DNA from 3 places in the Sphaerisporangium krabiense genome. Region 1 is predicted to be linked to each of the others. Evidence: predicted binding sites of a transcription regulator. Region 1 holds the regulator's gene; each other region holds the start of a gene.
The links. Region 1 encodes LexA, which represses DNA repair genes until DNA is damaged. Its sites were predicted from a motif close to TCGAACANNTGTTCGA; they were not measured.

Region 2: BJ981_RS35330 (Rv2578c family radical SAM protein) is a predicted target of LexA. The motif match lies at 1,935-1,950, and genes of this name have one in related genera.
Region 3: recA (recombinase RecA) is a predicted target of LexA. The motif match lies at 2,097-2,112, and genes of this name have one in related genera.

Annotation. Positions count from the first base shown of each region.
Region 1 covers NZ_JACHBR010000002.1:143,065-147,707, forward strand. The annotation lists gene leuS (leucine--tRNA ligase) at 1-1,181, shown strand, start outside; gene lexA (transcriptional repressor LexA) at 1,313-2,026, opposite strand; gene nrdR (transcriptional regulator NrdR) at 2,696-3,157, shown strand; gene BJ981_RS28750 (vitamin B12-dependent ribonucleotide reductase) at 3,305-4,643, shown strand, end outside.
Region 2 covers NZ_JACHBR010000003.1:82,679-87,321, reverse strand. The annotation lists gene BJ981_RS35340 (penicillin-binding transpeptidase domain-containing protein) at 1-1,517, shown strand, start outside; gene BJ981_RS35335 (DUF3040 domain-containing protein) at 1,544-1,822, opposite strand; gene BJ981_RS35330 (Rv2578c family radical SAM protein) at 1,960-3,000, shown strand; gene BJ981_RS35325 (hypothetical protein) at 3,118-3,255, shown strand; gene BJ981_RS39540 (S41 family peptidase) at 3,527-4,643, shown strand, end outside.
Region 3 covers NZ_JACHBR010000001.1:4,973,196-4,977,838, reverse strand. The annotation lists gene recA (recombinase RecA) at 831-1,985, opposite strand; gene BJ981_RS21950 (DUF3046 domain-containing protein) at 2,161-2,355, opposite strand; gene BJ981_RS21945 (VOC family protein) at 2,420-2,908, opposite strand; gene BJ981_RS21940 (ATP-dependent helicase) at 3,044-4,643, shown strand, end outside.

The DNA of each region.
Region 1 (4,643 bases):
CGCGCCAGCGCTTCTGGGGCACGCCCATCCCGATCATCCACTGCCCCGACTGCGGCGAGGTCCCCGTCCCCGACGACCAGTTGCCGGTCACGCTGCCCGACCTGCGCGGCGAGGCCCTGGCGCCGAAGGGCGTCTCGCCGCTGGCCGGGGCCACCGACTGGGTCGAGGTGGACTGCCCCAAGTGCGGCGGGCCCGCCCGGCGCGACACCGACACGATGGACACCTTCGTCGACTCCTCGTGGTACTTCCTGCGGTACTGCTCGCCCGGCTACGAGGACGGCCCCTTCGACGTGGAGCGCGTCCGGCGCTGGGGCCCGGTGGACCAGTACGTCGGCGGCGTGGAGCACGCCGTGCTCCACCTGCTGTACGCGCGGTTCTTCACCAAGGTCCTGCACGACATGGGCATGGTCGACTTCCCCGAGCCGTTCCTGCGCCTGCTCAACCAGGGGCAGGTCATCAACCAGGGCAAGGCGATGTCCAAGTCCCTGGGCAACGGCGTCGACCTCGGCGAGCAGATCGACGCCTTCGGCGTGGACGCCGTCCGGCTGACCATGGTCTTCGCCGGCCCGCCCGAGGACGACATCGACTGGGCCGACCTCTCCCCGGCCGCGTCGCAGAAGTTCCTGGCCCGGGCGTTCCGCGTCATGGCCGAGGCGGGCGCGGCCTCCCCGGCCGGCGCCGACCCCGCCTCCGGCGACCTGGAACTGCGCAAGGTCACCCACCGGACGGTCGACGAGGTCACCCGCCTGGTCGAGTCCTCCCGCTTCAACGTGGCCGTGGCCCGCATGATGGAGCTGACCTCCGCGGCGCGCAAGGCCATCGACGCCGGCCCCGGCGCCGCCGACCCCGCCGTGCGGGAGGCCGCGGAGGCGCTGGCCGTCATGCTGTCGCTGGTCGCCCCGTACGCCGCCGAGGAGGGCTGGGAGCGTCTCGGCCACGGCCCGACGATCGCGCGGGCGGGCTGGCCCGCCGCCGACCCGGCGCTGCTGGTCCAGGAGTCGGTCACCTGCGTCGTGCAGGTGGCGGGCAAGGTGCGGGACCGCCTGGAGGTCTCGCCGTCCATCTCGGAGTCCGCGCTGGAGGAGCTGGCTCTGGCCTCCGAGAAGGTGCGGCCGTACCTGTCCGGGACGCCGCGCAAGGTGATCGTGCGGGTGCCCAAGCTGGTCAACATCGTCCCCTGAGCCCCGCCGGGCGGCATGCGAAACCGCCTGAGCGTTCCCCGCGGGGACGCTCAGGCGGTGTCATGGGCTTCGTCGCGCCCGGGCGGTGGGCGCGGGGGAGCGGCCGGTGCGGCGCCGCTCGCCCGGCTCGGTCAGAGCTTGCGCAGGACCGCGGTCACCTTGCCGAGGACGGTGGCCTCGTCGCCGGGGATCGGGTCGTAGTTGGCGTTGTGCGGCACCAGCCAGACGTGGCCGTCCTTGCGCTTGAAGGTCTTCACGGTGGCCTCGCCGTCGATCATGGCCGCGACGATGTCACCGTTGTCGGCCACCGGCTGCTGGCGCACGACCACCCAGTCGCCGTCGGCGATCGCGGCGTCGATCATGGAGTCGCCTGAGACCTGGAGCAGGAACAGCGTGCCCTCGCCGACGAGCTGCTTGGGCAGCGCGAAGACGTCCTCGACGCGCTCCTCGGCCAGGATGGGGCCGCCGGCGGCGATGCGGCCCACCAGCGGCACGAACGCGGCCGTGGGGCGGGTCACCAAAGGCTCCTCCTCGCCCGGGCCGACCGGGTCGACCCAGAGCGCGGGCTCGCCGGGCAGGCGGACCTCCAGCGCGCGCGGACGGTGCGGGTCACGGCGGAGGTAGCCCTTGCGCTGCAACGCCGTGAGCTGGTGGGACACACTGGAGGTGCTGGTCAGCTGGACCGCCTCGCCGATCTCGCGCATCGACGGCGGATAGCCGCGCTGCTGCACCGAATCGCGGATCACCTCAAGGATCTTGCGCTGCCTCGGGGTGAGGCCCAAGGAGTCACGCCTGCGCACCGCGAGGTCGGTGACGACCGCGCCGCTCTCGTCTTGCTCGTTCATAGTCAACTCCTCCTCGCCGGGCGTCCCCGGACGCGCCGCCACATCAACGCCATGCCCGCCCGGCCGGCCGCCCGTCCGTGTTCCCGATGTCGCACACAGCGACAATAACGCCGTTCAAGATCGTCATCAAACAACTGTTCGAGATAATCCGAACGTGGTCGCCGGTCGGCGCATGACATCGTACGGGAGTTCGATCGATATCGTGTTCGACTTTCGCGATCTTACGCGGGTGAGGCGGGAAAGTCGATCACTTGAGCGATCTCGGTCTGATGCGTCCCCCTCTCCGGTGCTCCGGGCCCGGAGGGGGAGTCGGCGGCGCCGCGCGGCTGCGACACGCCGGTGCGGGGGTCGTTCCCCCTGATCGGCGGGGGGTTCGCGATCCGGGGTGCCGCCGACTTGCGTTCATGGTGCGGCACTCCTACGGTTGGACCACAACATCTAGTACTTACACCGTTGTCGGTAACCCATAGGTTGTGTTTCCGTCGGCGCACTGTGGGCACCCACAGTGCGCGCGCATGCCTATTTCGGTTAATCCGGAATGGGCCCGCGAGCGTGGGGCGAATACGGAAACATGGGGCGGACTTTCCTCGGGGTCGACCCGGGGAGGCCGCATTCACGAGGGTCCGGCCGGGGTGGCCGGTGGGAATCGCGAGAAAACGGAGGCGACACGTGCATTGCCCATTCTGTCGTCATCCAGACACCAGGGTGATCGACAGCCGGTCGACCGAGGACGGCGCGGCGATCAGGCGGCGCCGCACGTGTTCACAATGCGGGCGCCGGTTCACCACCCAGGAGACGGTGTTGCTGATGGTGAGCAAACGCAGCGGCGTGACCGAGGCGTTCTCCCGGGACAAGGTCATCGCCGGCGTGCGCCGCGCCTGCCAGGGCCGTCCCGTCGGCGAGGACTCCCTGGCGCAGCTCGGGCAGCGCGTCGAGGAGAGCATCCGCGCGACGGGCTCGGCCGAGATCGCCTCCCACCAGGTCGGGCTGGCGATCCTCGGGCCGCTCCGCGAGCTCGACGAGGTGGCCTACCTGCGGTTCGCCTCCGTCTACCGCGGCTTCGAGACCCTCGCCGACTTCGAGGAAGAGATCGAGCAACTGCGCGCCTCCCGGGGCGCGGACCAAGACTGAACACTTCAGACACGACCAACACGCCCGGGGAGTCCGGAGGCCGTCGGACGCCGAGGATCTCGCCGGGCGCCGGCGCCGGGGGATGTGCGCGGCGCGCGGATGTGTTCCGACATTAGGGCTCCACGGGGTCCCGGAAGGGGAAAGATCATGACGGAGACGGTGAGCGGCTCAGTGGGGCGCGGGGGCAAGCGGGCCTCCAAGGGCCTGAAGATCAGGCGCATCCACACCACGCCCGGCGTGCACCCGTACGACCAGGTGCGCTGGGAGCGCCGCGACGTCGTCATGACCAACTGGCGGGACGGCTCGATCAACTTCGAGCAGCGGGACGTCGAGTTCCCCGACTTCTGGTCGGTCAACGCCGCCAACATCGTCACCACGAAGTACTTCCGCGGGGCCGTGGGCACCCCGCAGCGCGAGACCGGCCTGCGCCAGCTCGTCGACCGGGTCGTGGGCGTCTACACCCGCACCGGCCGCGAGAACGGCTACTTCGCCTCCGAAGAGGACGCCGAGATCTTCGACCACGAGCTGAAGCACGCGCTGATCCACCAGATCTTCAGCTTCAACTCGCCGGTCTGGTTCAACGTCGGCACCGCCTCCCCCCAGCAGGTCTCGGCGTGCTTCATCCTCGCCGTGGACGACCAGATGGAGTCCATCCTCGAGTGGTACAAGGAGGAGGGCATCATCTTCAAGGGCGGGTCCGGGTCGGGGGTCAACCTCTCGCGCATCCGCTCCAGCAAAGAGCTCCTGTCCAGCGGAGGCACCGCCAGCGGCCCGGTGTCGTTCATGCGCGGCGCCGACGCCTCCGCGGGCACCATCAAGTCGGGCGGCGCCACCCGCCGGGCGGCCAAGATGGTCGTCCTCGACGTCGACCACCCCGACATCGAGGAGTTCATCGAGACCAAGGCCCGCGAAGAGGACAAGATCCGCGCCCTGCGCGACGCCGGCTTCGACATGGACCTCGGCGGCAAGGACATCGTGTCCGTCCAGTACCAGAACGCCAACAACTCCGTGCGCGTCTCCGACGAGTTCATGCGCGCCGTGGAGGCGGGCGAGGGCTTCGGGCTGCGCGCCCGGCTGAGCGGCGAGGTCATCGAGCGGGTCGACGCCAAGGCGCTGTTCCGCAAGATGGCCCAGGCGGCGTGGGAGTGCGCCGACCCCGGCGTGCAGTACGACGACACCATCAACGACTGGCACACCTGCCCGGAGACGGGGCGCATCACCGCCTCCAACCCGTGCTCGGAGTACGTCCACCTGGACAACTCCTCCTGCAACCTGGCGAGCATCAACCTGCTCAAGTTCCTGCGCGAGGACGACACCTTCGACGTCGAGAACTTCGTCAAGACGACCGAGCTGATCATCACCGCGATGGACATCTCGATCACCTTCGCCGACTTCCCCACCGACAAGATCGCCGAGACCACGCGCGCCTACCGCCAGCTCGGCATCGGCTACGCCAACCTCGGCGCGCTGCTGATGGCCACCGGCC
Region 2 (4,643 bases), on a different contig from region 1:
GCCACTTCGCCGCCGCCTGGGAGCGCGGCGACCTGGCCGCCATGAAGGCCGACCTGGCCGCGCCGGTGAGCGGCTTCGAGGCCCGGTACGCCGAGGTGGCGAAGAACCTCGGGGTGTCGCGCACCGGCGTGCGCGTCGGCCGGGTCGCCCCGTCCGGGGACGACCGCGCGACCGCCGCCTACACCGCCACCCTGGCGCTGAAGGACGCCGGCCGGTGGACCTACACCGGCGCGCTGGACCTGGTGGTGAAGGACCGGCGGTGGAAGGTCGCCTGGACGCCCGCCGCGGTGCACCCCGCGCTCACCGCCGCCACCCACCTGGACCTGAAGACCACCTGGCCCGAGCGCGCGGCGATCGAGGACTCCTCCGGCGCCCGCGTCGACGGGCCGGACGCGGGCGGCTCGGTGCAGCAGCTCGTCGGCTACCTGGACAAGGCCACCGCCAAGGACGTCGCCAAGCTCGGGGCGCCCTACCGGCCAGGCGACGCGATCGGCAGGTCGGGGCTGCAGCAGACCTTCCAGGATCAGCTCGCCGGGACGCCCGCCACGCAGGTCGTGGTCACCGACGGCGCCAAGAAGGCCCTGCGGACGCTGACCACGATCGAGGGCTCCCCGGGGCGGCCGGTGCGCACCAGCCTGGACCCCCGGGTACAGCGGGCCGCGGTCGCCGCGGTGCGCGACCTGCCCAAACCCGCCTCGCTGGTGGCGATCCGCCCCTCCAGCGGCGAGATCCTGGCCGTGGTGAACAACCGCGGGGGCTTCAACCGCGCGCTCGACGGCCGCTACCCTCCCGGGTCGACGTTCAAGACCGTCACCGCGGCCGGGCTGATCGCCGCGGGCGTCACGCCGCGGCAGAAGGTCACCTGCCCCAAGAAGGTCAACGTCGGCGGGCTGGAGATCCGCAACTCCGACCACGAGGCGTTCGGCTCGCTGTCCTTCCTGGACTCCTACGCCCACTCCTGCAACACCACCTTCGCGCCGCTGGCGGCCCGCCACCTGGGCGAGGGCGGGCTGGAGCGCATCGCCGGCCGCCTGGGCTTCAACCAGCCGCTGAACATCGGCGTCCCGGCGGCCCGGGGCAGCATGCCCGCGCCGACCGGCCTCGCCGACCTGGCGGCCGAGTCCTTCGGCCAGGGGCGCATCACCGCCAGCCCGCTGGTGATGGCCACCGTGGCCGCCGCGGTGGCCGACGGCTCCTGGCGGCCGCCCACGCTGGTGCCCGCGCTGCCGCAGAAGGCCGCGCCGCAGCCGCTGCCGCCGGGCGTGGCCGGGCGACTACGCGACATGATGGCCGCGGTGGTCACCAAGGGGACGGCCAAGCGTGCGGGGCTGCCCGCGGGCACCGTCGGCAAGACCGGCACCGCCGAGTTCGGCACCGGGCCCAAGCTGGACTCCCACGCGTGGTTCATCGGGTTCCGCGGCGAGGTGGCCTTCGCCGTGGTGGTGGAGGCCGGAGGGATGGGCGGGGAGGTCGCCGCGCCGGTGGCGGCACGCTTCCTGCGCGGCCTGGGCCACTGACCGGGGCGCCCGGCCGGCGCCGGGCGTCACATCGGCAGGGCCGCCGCCTCGTTGCGGAACACCATGATCAGCAACGTCGCGATGAGCGTGGCGATCAGGATCCAGCTCACCAGGATGATGATCGTCGACCTGCTCGGGCCTCTTCGCCGGCGGCCGGCGCGGGCGGCGCGCTTGCGGTCACCGGCCTCCTTGCGCACGACGCGCTCGTTGAACGACTCCAGGCGGGCGGCCAGCCGGGGGTCGTCATCGGTGAGATGACTCTCGATCTGGGCGAGCAAGCGCTCCTCGTCCTGCGACCAGGCCATGCCGAACCTCCGGCGACGCAAGCGGTGTGAGCACGATCCTCCCCATCATGAAGATCCTTAGCCGTCCCGTGGCCCGCTTTTTGCCCGGCGTTTCACCGAGTTGCGATCTCGCTCGAATGCCTGTTCTAATCAAGGGCATGCGCTGGGACAACTTGCGCCTGACCGATCCGCCGGAGCCGGCGGCGGCCGCCGTGCCGCTGATCCCCCGCGGCGCGGTGGCGACCACCTTCGACACCCCCGAGTTCCGCGGCATGACCTTCTACGAGGTCCAGGCCCGCTCGATCATCAACCGCGTCCCGGCCGCCAGCCACGTCCCCTTCCAGTGGACGATCAACCCCTACCGCGGCTGCACCCACGCCTGCGTCTACTGCTTCGCCCGCCGCAGCCACGAGTACCTCGAGCTGGACTCCGGGCGCGACTTCGACTCCAAGGTCGTGGTGAAGGTGAACGCGGCCGAGCTGGCCCGCCGCGAGCTGGCCGCGCCGCGCTGGGGCGGCCATCCGATCGCCATGGGCACCAACGTCGACTGCTACCAGCGCGCCGAGGGCCGCTACCGCCTGATGCCCGGCATCCTGGCCGCGCTGCGCGACTTCCGCAATCCCTTCTCCGTCCTCACCAAGGGCGCGCTGATCCTGCGCGACCTGGAGCTGCTGGCCGAGGCCGCCGAGGTCACCGACGTCGGCACCGCGGTGTCGGTGGGCTTCACCGACGAGGATCTGTGGCGCGCGGTCGAGCCGGGCACGCCCCGCCCGTCCCGCCGCCTGGAGGTCTGCGCCACGCTGTCGGCCCGCGGGCTGCGCTGCTCGGTGCTGATGGCGCCGATCCTGCCCTACCTGTCGGACTCCCCCGCGGCGCTGGCCCGCGCGGTGCGCGCCATCGCCGCGGCCGGGGCCACGCAGGTCACCCCGATCGTGCTGCACCTGCGCCCGGGGGCGCGCGAGTGGTTCATGGCCTGGCTCGCCCGCGAGCACCCCGGCCTGGTGCCGCGCTACCAGGAGTTGTACGGCCGGGGCGCCTATGCTCCCAAGGCCTACCAGCAGCGCGTCGTCCATCAGGTCCGTGAGCTGGCCGAGGCGTGCGGGCTCGGCCGCCGGTCGCCGTCCTCCCCGCGCGGGGCCCCGCCCGAGCGGCGCGGGCCGGCCGCCTCCGCCGGGCCGGAGCAGCTGACCCTGCTCTGACGGCCCGAACGGAATCCACATATGGGTGGTTCACTCCGGTGATGGGTATTTAACGCGGCGATGCTGCCTATATGGCGCATTGTCAGCCAATAGCGACTCAGCCATACGGGGGAAACCATGGCCGGTACGCGGAAGAAGTCCACCAAGGCCACCGGAAAGGCCAAGAAGGCGTCCATCAAGGCCACGCGCGAGACCAGACAGGACAAACGCGAGGACGAGGACAAGCGCGAGGTCAGGGCCGACGAGACCCGCTGACCCTCCCGGGCGCCGCCCCGGCCGCCACCCGAGGCCGGGACCGCGCGCCCGCCCCCACCCCCCGGCTCGCGCCCGCCGGGGCTCGGGCGAAGCCGTCGCGTGACCGCGCCCGCCCGGCCGGTCGCCCGGGGGTATTACTCTCTGACCTGGAATGACAGGTATTGCGAAGTACGCGGCTTTCATTGACGGCGAACGGACGCGTTCACGTCTCGACGCGCGCGCCCCGGGTGCCTGATCATGGATACCCCCGTCCCCCCGAACGCGAGGATCGATGTCGGCATACGCGCGCTTCCCCACGATCTTCGGCGATGAGATCGTCTTCGCCGCAGAGGACGATCTGTGGATGGTCCCCGCCACCGGCGGGCGGGCCTTCCGCCTGACCGCCGGGGTCGCCGAGGCCGCCTATCCCCGCTTCTCCCCCGACGGCTCCCAGATCGCCTACGTCGGCCGCGAGGAAGGCCCGGAAGAGGTCTACGTCATGCCCGCGGAGGGCGGCGCGGCCACCCGGCTGACCTACGACGACGCCGTGTGCACCGTCGCCGGCTGGGACGCGGGCGGCGCCGTGCTGTACGCCAGCGACGAGGGCCAGCCCATCGGCCGCCGCCGATGGCTGCACCGCATCCGCCCCGGCGGCCGCGCCGAACGCCTGCCCTACGGCCCGGCCAACACCATCTCCCACGGCCCCGGCGGCGGCGTGGTCATCGGCCGCAACACCGCCGACCCGGCGCGCTGGAAGCGCTACCGCGGCGGCACCGCCGGCGACCTGTGGGTGGACGCCGGCGGCGACGGTGAGTTCGCCCGGCTCATCACCCTGGCCGGGAACCTGGCCTCCCCCTGCTGGATCGGCGGGCGCGTCTACTTCCTGTCCGACCACGAGGGCGTGGGCAACGTCTACTCCTGCACCCCCGGCGGCCGGGACCTGCGCCGCCACACCGACCACGCCGACTACTACGCCCGCAACCTCACCGGCGACGGCCGGCGCCTGGTCTACCACGCCGGCGCCGAGCTGTACGTTCTGGACGCGGCCGAGGGCGAGACGCGCCGCGTGGAGGTCCGCCTGGGCAGCCCGCGCACCCAGCGCAACCGCCGGTTCGTCCCCGCCGCCCACTACCTCGACAGCGCCACCCTCTCCCCCGATGGCAGCGGCCTGGCCGTCACCACGCGCGGCAAGGCCTACTCCTTCGGCGGCTGGGAGGGCCCGGTCCGCCAGCACGGCGAGCCCGACGGCGTCCGCTACCGCCTGCTGACCTGGCTGCGCGACGCCGAGCGGCTGGTCGCCGTCGCCAGCGACGAGGGCGACCGCGAGGTGCTGGTCGTGCTCGGCGCCGACGGCGCCACCCCCGCCCGGCGGCTGGACCACCTGGACACCGGCCGCGCCATCTCCCTGG
Region 3 (4,643 bases), on a different contig from region 1:
GTCGCCATGGGGCGGCTTCCGGGTCCCGGCGGAAGAACTCGTGTGTGCGACGAGGCTCTTGTGGTTCCCAGGCCGGGACGTCCCGGGACTTGGCCCGCCCCCCACGAGACCGCGCACGCGCGGAAGACCCCTCGCCTGGCCCAGAAGATTCCTGCCTCGACCGTCCATGCCCCGCAGACCGCCGAGACTCCCCGAGTCGGTCTTGGACCTGCGGATCAGTGGACCGGCCGGACCTCTCGAACCGCTGGAAGGGACCAACGCGTCCCGAGCTCTCGAAGCGGCTTGGCGGGGCGGATCGGTCAGAATGCCTGGCCCGCTCTGCGGAGTCGTTCCAGGTGGGCTCACTAAACTCGTCCGCGCGGGCAGGACGTCCGCGCCCGGGGAGATCATCACCATGTGGATCAGGCCCGTGGAGGTCGCCGCCACGGGAGCCGATGGGACGGTCGGGCTTGCCGGAGCGCGAAGAGTCCTCGGCATGCCAGGACTCTGTGGACTCCTCAGAAGGCCACGACTCTGTGGAGTGCTCAGAAGGCCACGACTCCACAGAGCGCCGGGACTGCCTGGAGCGCGACTCCCTAGAGCGCCAGGACTCCTCAGAAGGCCAGCCCCCTGTGGAAGTCCCGGAACTCTCAGAAGGCCACGCCCCCTCAGAGGCTCCGACCCCTCCGGAAGGCTCCGGCTCATCGGAAGGCTCCGGCTCATCGGAAGGCTCTGCCTCGTCGGAAGGCCAGGGTCCTCTGGGTGGGGCGGGGTCCTCGATCCAGGCTCCCCAGTCCCCTGGTCTCAGGTGGCCAGGGGACTCGTCGTTCGCAGGCATGGGGTCGGCTCGATCAGACGTCACCCGGCTTGGGGGCCTTGGCGCCACGGCCGGGGGAGGCCGGGCCCGCCGTGGCGCCTGCGGTGGCGCGGGCGGCAGCGGGCGCGGCGGCACGTGCGGAAGCGGGCGGAGCGACGGGCGGCACCACGGGAGCCTCGGCCGGGGTGTCGAGACGCGGGCCGACGCCGAGCTTCTCCTTGATCTTCTTTTCGATCTCGTTGGCGATGTCGGGGTTGTTCTTCAGGAAGTTGCGGGCGTTCTCCTTGCCCTGCCCGAGCTGGTCGCCCTCGTAGGTGTACCAGGCGCCGGCCTTGCGGACGAAGCCGTGCTCGACGCCCATGTCGATCAGGCCGCCCTCACGGGAGATGCCGATGCCGTACAGGATGTCGAAGTCGGCCTGGCGGAAGGGCGGGGCCATCTTGTTCTTGACGACCTTGACGCGGGTGCGGTTGCCGACGGGCTCGGTGCCGTCCTTCAGCGTCTCGATGCGGCGGACGTCCAGCCGGACGGAGGCGTAGAACTTCAGCGCCTTGCCGCCCGTCGTGGTCTCGGGCGAGCCGAACATGACGCCGATCTTCTCGCGGAGCTGGTTGATGAAGATGGCGGTGGTGCCGGTGTTGTTGAGCGCTCCGGCGACCTTGCGCAGGGCCTGGGACATCAGGCGGGCCTGCAGGCCGACGTGGCTGTCGCCCATCTCGCCCTCGATCTCGGCCTTGGGCACGAGGGCCGCGACCGAGTCGATGACCAGCAGGTCGATGGCGCCCGAGCGGATCAGCATGTCGGCGATCTCCAGCGCCTGCTCACCGGTGTCGGGCTGGGAGACCAGCAGCGCGTCGGTGTCGACGCCGAGCTTCCTGGCGTACTCGGGGTCGAGGGCGTGCTCGGCGTCGATGAAGGCGGCGATGCCGCCGGCCCGCTGGGCGTTCGCGACGGCGTGGAGCGAGACGGTGGTCTTACCGCTGGACTCAGGGCCGTAGATCTCGACGATGCGGCCGCGGGGGTAGCCGCCGATGCCGAGCGCGACGTCGAGGGCGATGGCCCCGGTGGGGATCACCTCGATGGGGGCTCGTGCGTCATCGCCGAGGCGCATGACAGAGCCCTTGCCGAACTGCCGCTCGATCTGAGCGAGAGCAGTCTCAAGGGCCTTCTCGCGGTCGTTGGCTGCCATGGAGTGCCCCCTGGAGGGTGTGTCGAAGTCGTTTCCGTCGCTGGCAAGCTACGGGGTGCCACCGACATTTTCGCGGAGCGGGCCCACGGACGTCGGCTTGTTTCAATATAGCCGAACGATTGTTCGATCTCAGCCGGACGCGGCGAAGCTCCCGTGCCAGGTCGCGCGAGGGTGATCAGCGAAGACGGGAGTCCACCTCGGTCACGCCGCACACGGCGCGCCAGACTTCTTTGGCCGAGATGCCGTCGTCCAGGGCCTGGATCACCGTACGGCCCCCGAGCTCGGCGATCACGTAGTCACGCGCCCAGGACTCGGCGTATCTCTCACCGAAGTGGCGGTTCATCCGGTTCCAGAAGTCCGTCAAGCGCATGGTTTCCAGTATGGTCCCCGCTCCGGGCGGGCCGGCCACCAACGCACCCGCGCGAGCGCCGCGCTCACAGGACGCGGGCGCCGTACATCTCTCCGAGAGGATCGGCCAGTAGTTCCAGCCGGGCCCCGTCGGGGTCGCGGAAGTAGATGGAGGCGTCGCTCTCCAGCTGGTACGGGACGGCGGCGGCGTCCAGCTTGCCGCGAAGCCTCTCCCAGGTGCCGCGCTCCACGGAGATCGCGATGTGATGCAGGCCGCCGAGCACCTCCTTGTACGGCTCCAGGTCGAGCCCGGGGAGGTCGAAGAAGGCGAGCAGGTTGCCGTTGCCGATGTCGAAGAAGAAGTGGCTCGACCCTTTGTAGTCCCGGTTCTCGAAGATCTCGGTCAGCGGGAACTCCAGCAGGTCCTGGTAGAAGGCGACGGTGCGCTCGACGTCGGAGCAGATGAGCGCGAAGTGGTGCAGGCCGCGCGCGCTGCTCTCGGGCCGCCGCGCTCGGAGGTGCTGGTCGCGGATCCGGTTCCGGGTCGCCTCGATGGCCGCGTAGTCGATGTCCATATTCCAGGTGACGGCCGGGCGGCGGTGGATGTCAAGGTTCGCTGATATTCGACTGCGCAAACAATCCGTGGCAGTGGCCGCCACCAGGTCAGGGGCACGCGCGGTTTTGTCGGTGGCAGGTTGCATGATGAAGCGGTGACCGGATCCGCGCTCGACCACTTCAGCCAGGTGACCAGGCAATGGTTCACCGGCGCCTTCGCCGCGCCCACGACCGCGCAAGAGGGCGCGTGGCAGGCGATCGCCCGGGGCGAGAACACTCTGGTGGTGGCTCCGACCGGCTCGGGCAAGACCCTGGCCGCCTTCCTCTGGTCCCTCGACCGTCTGGCCGCCGAGCGCGTCACGGCCCCGCCGTCCGGCGAGCCCTCGGGCAAAGGACGCGAGCGCCACTGCCGGGTCGTCTACGTCTCGCCGTTGAAGGCGCTCGCGGTCGACATCGAGCGCAACCTGCGAGCCCCGCTCGCCGGGCTCAAGCAGACCGCCCGCCGCATGGGCCTGCCCGTGCCCGAGATCTCGGTGGCGGTGCGCTCGGGCGACACCTCCGCCGAGGATCGCCGCCGCTTCGCCGCCCACCCCGCCGACATCCTGATCACCACGCCCGAGTCGCTCTACCTGATCCTCACGAGCCAGGCGCGCGAGGCGCTGCGCGGCGTCGAGACGGTCATCGTCGACGAGGTCCACGCGGTGGCGGCCACCAAGCGCGGCGCCCACCTCGCGCTCACGCTCGAACGGCTCGACTCCCTGCTGGCCGCGCCCGCGCAGCGGGTCGGCCTCTCCGCCACCGTGCGCCCGGTGAGCGAGGTCGCGACGTTCCTGGGCGGCGCCCGGCCGACGACGGTCGTGCAGCCGCCGTCGGAGAAGGTCATCGACATCGACGTGGTCGTGCCGGTCGAGGACATGACCGAGCTCGACCCCGCGCCGCGCGGGCCGTCCGGCGGGGACGGCTCCGAGGGTCTCTGGGAGCCGGAGCCCGCGCCCCGGCGCTCCATCTGGCCCCATGTGGAGGAACACCTGCTCGGCCTGATCGGCTCCCACCGTTCGACGATCGTGTTCGCCAACTCCCGGCGCCTCGCCGAGCGGCTGTGCGCCCGGCTCAACGAGCTGGCCTACGAGCGCGCCGAGGCGGCGGGCCCCGAGGGCCCGCCGCCTCCCGCCGGGAGCGTCCCCCCGGCCCTGTCCCCGCCCGCGCTGATGATGGCGCAGGCCGGGTCGTCCGGCGGCGCCTCCGCCGAGATCGTCCGCGCCCACCACGGCTCGGTGTCCAAGGAGGAGCGCGCCCAGATCGAGGAGGCTCTGAAGTCGGGCCGCCTGCCCGCCGTGGTCGCGACCTCCAGCCTGGAGCTGGGCATCGACATGGGCGCGGTCGACCTGGTCGCCTGCGTCGAGGCGCCGCCCAGCGTGGCCAGCGGCCTCCAGCGCATCGGCCGCGCGGGACACCAGGTCGGCGCGGTGTCCAAGGGCGTCATCTTCCCGAAGTACCGCGGCGATCTGGTGCAGACCGCCGTCGTGGCCGAGCGCATGAAGGCCGGTCAGATCGAAGAGATGCGCTACCCGCGCAACCCGCTGGACGTCCTGGCCCAGCAGATCGTCGCGATGTGCGCGCTCGACGAGTGGACCGTCGACGACCTGGAGACCACGATCCGCCGCGCGGCCCCGTACGCCACGCTGCCGAGGAGCGCGCTGGAGGCCACGCTCGACATGCTGGCCGGCCGCTACCCGAGCGAAGAGTTCGCCGAGC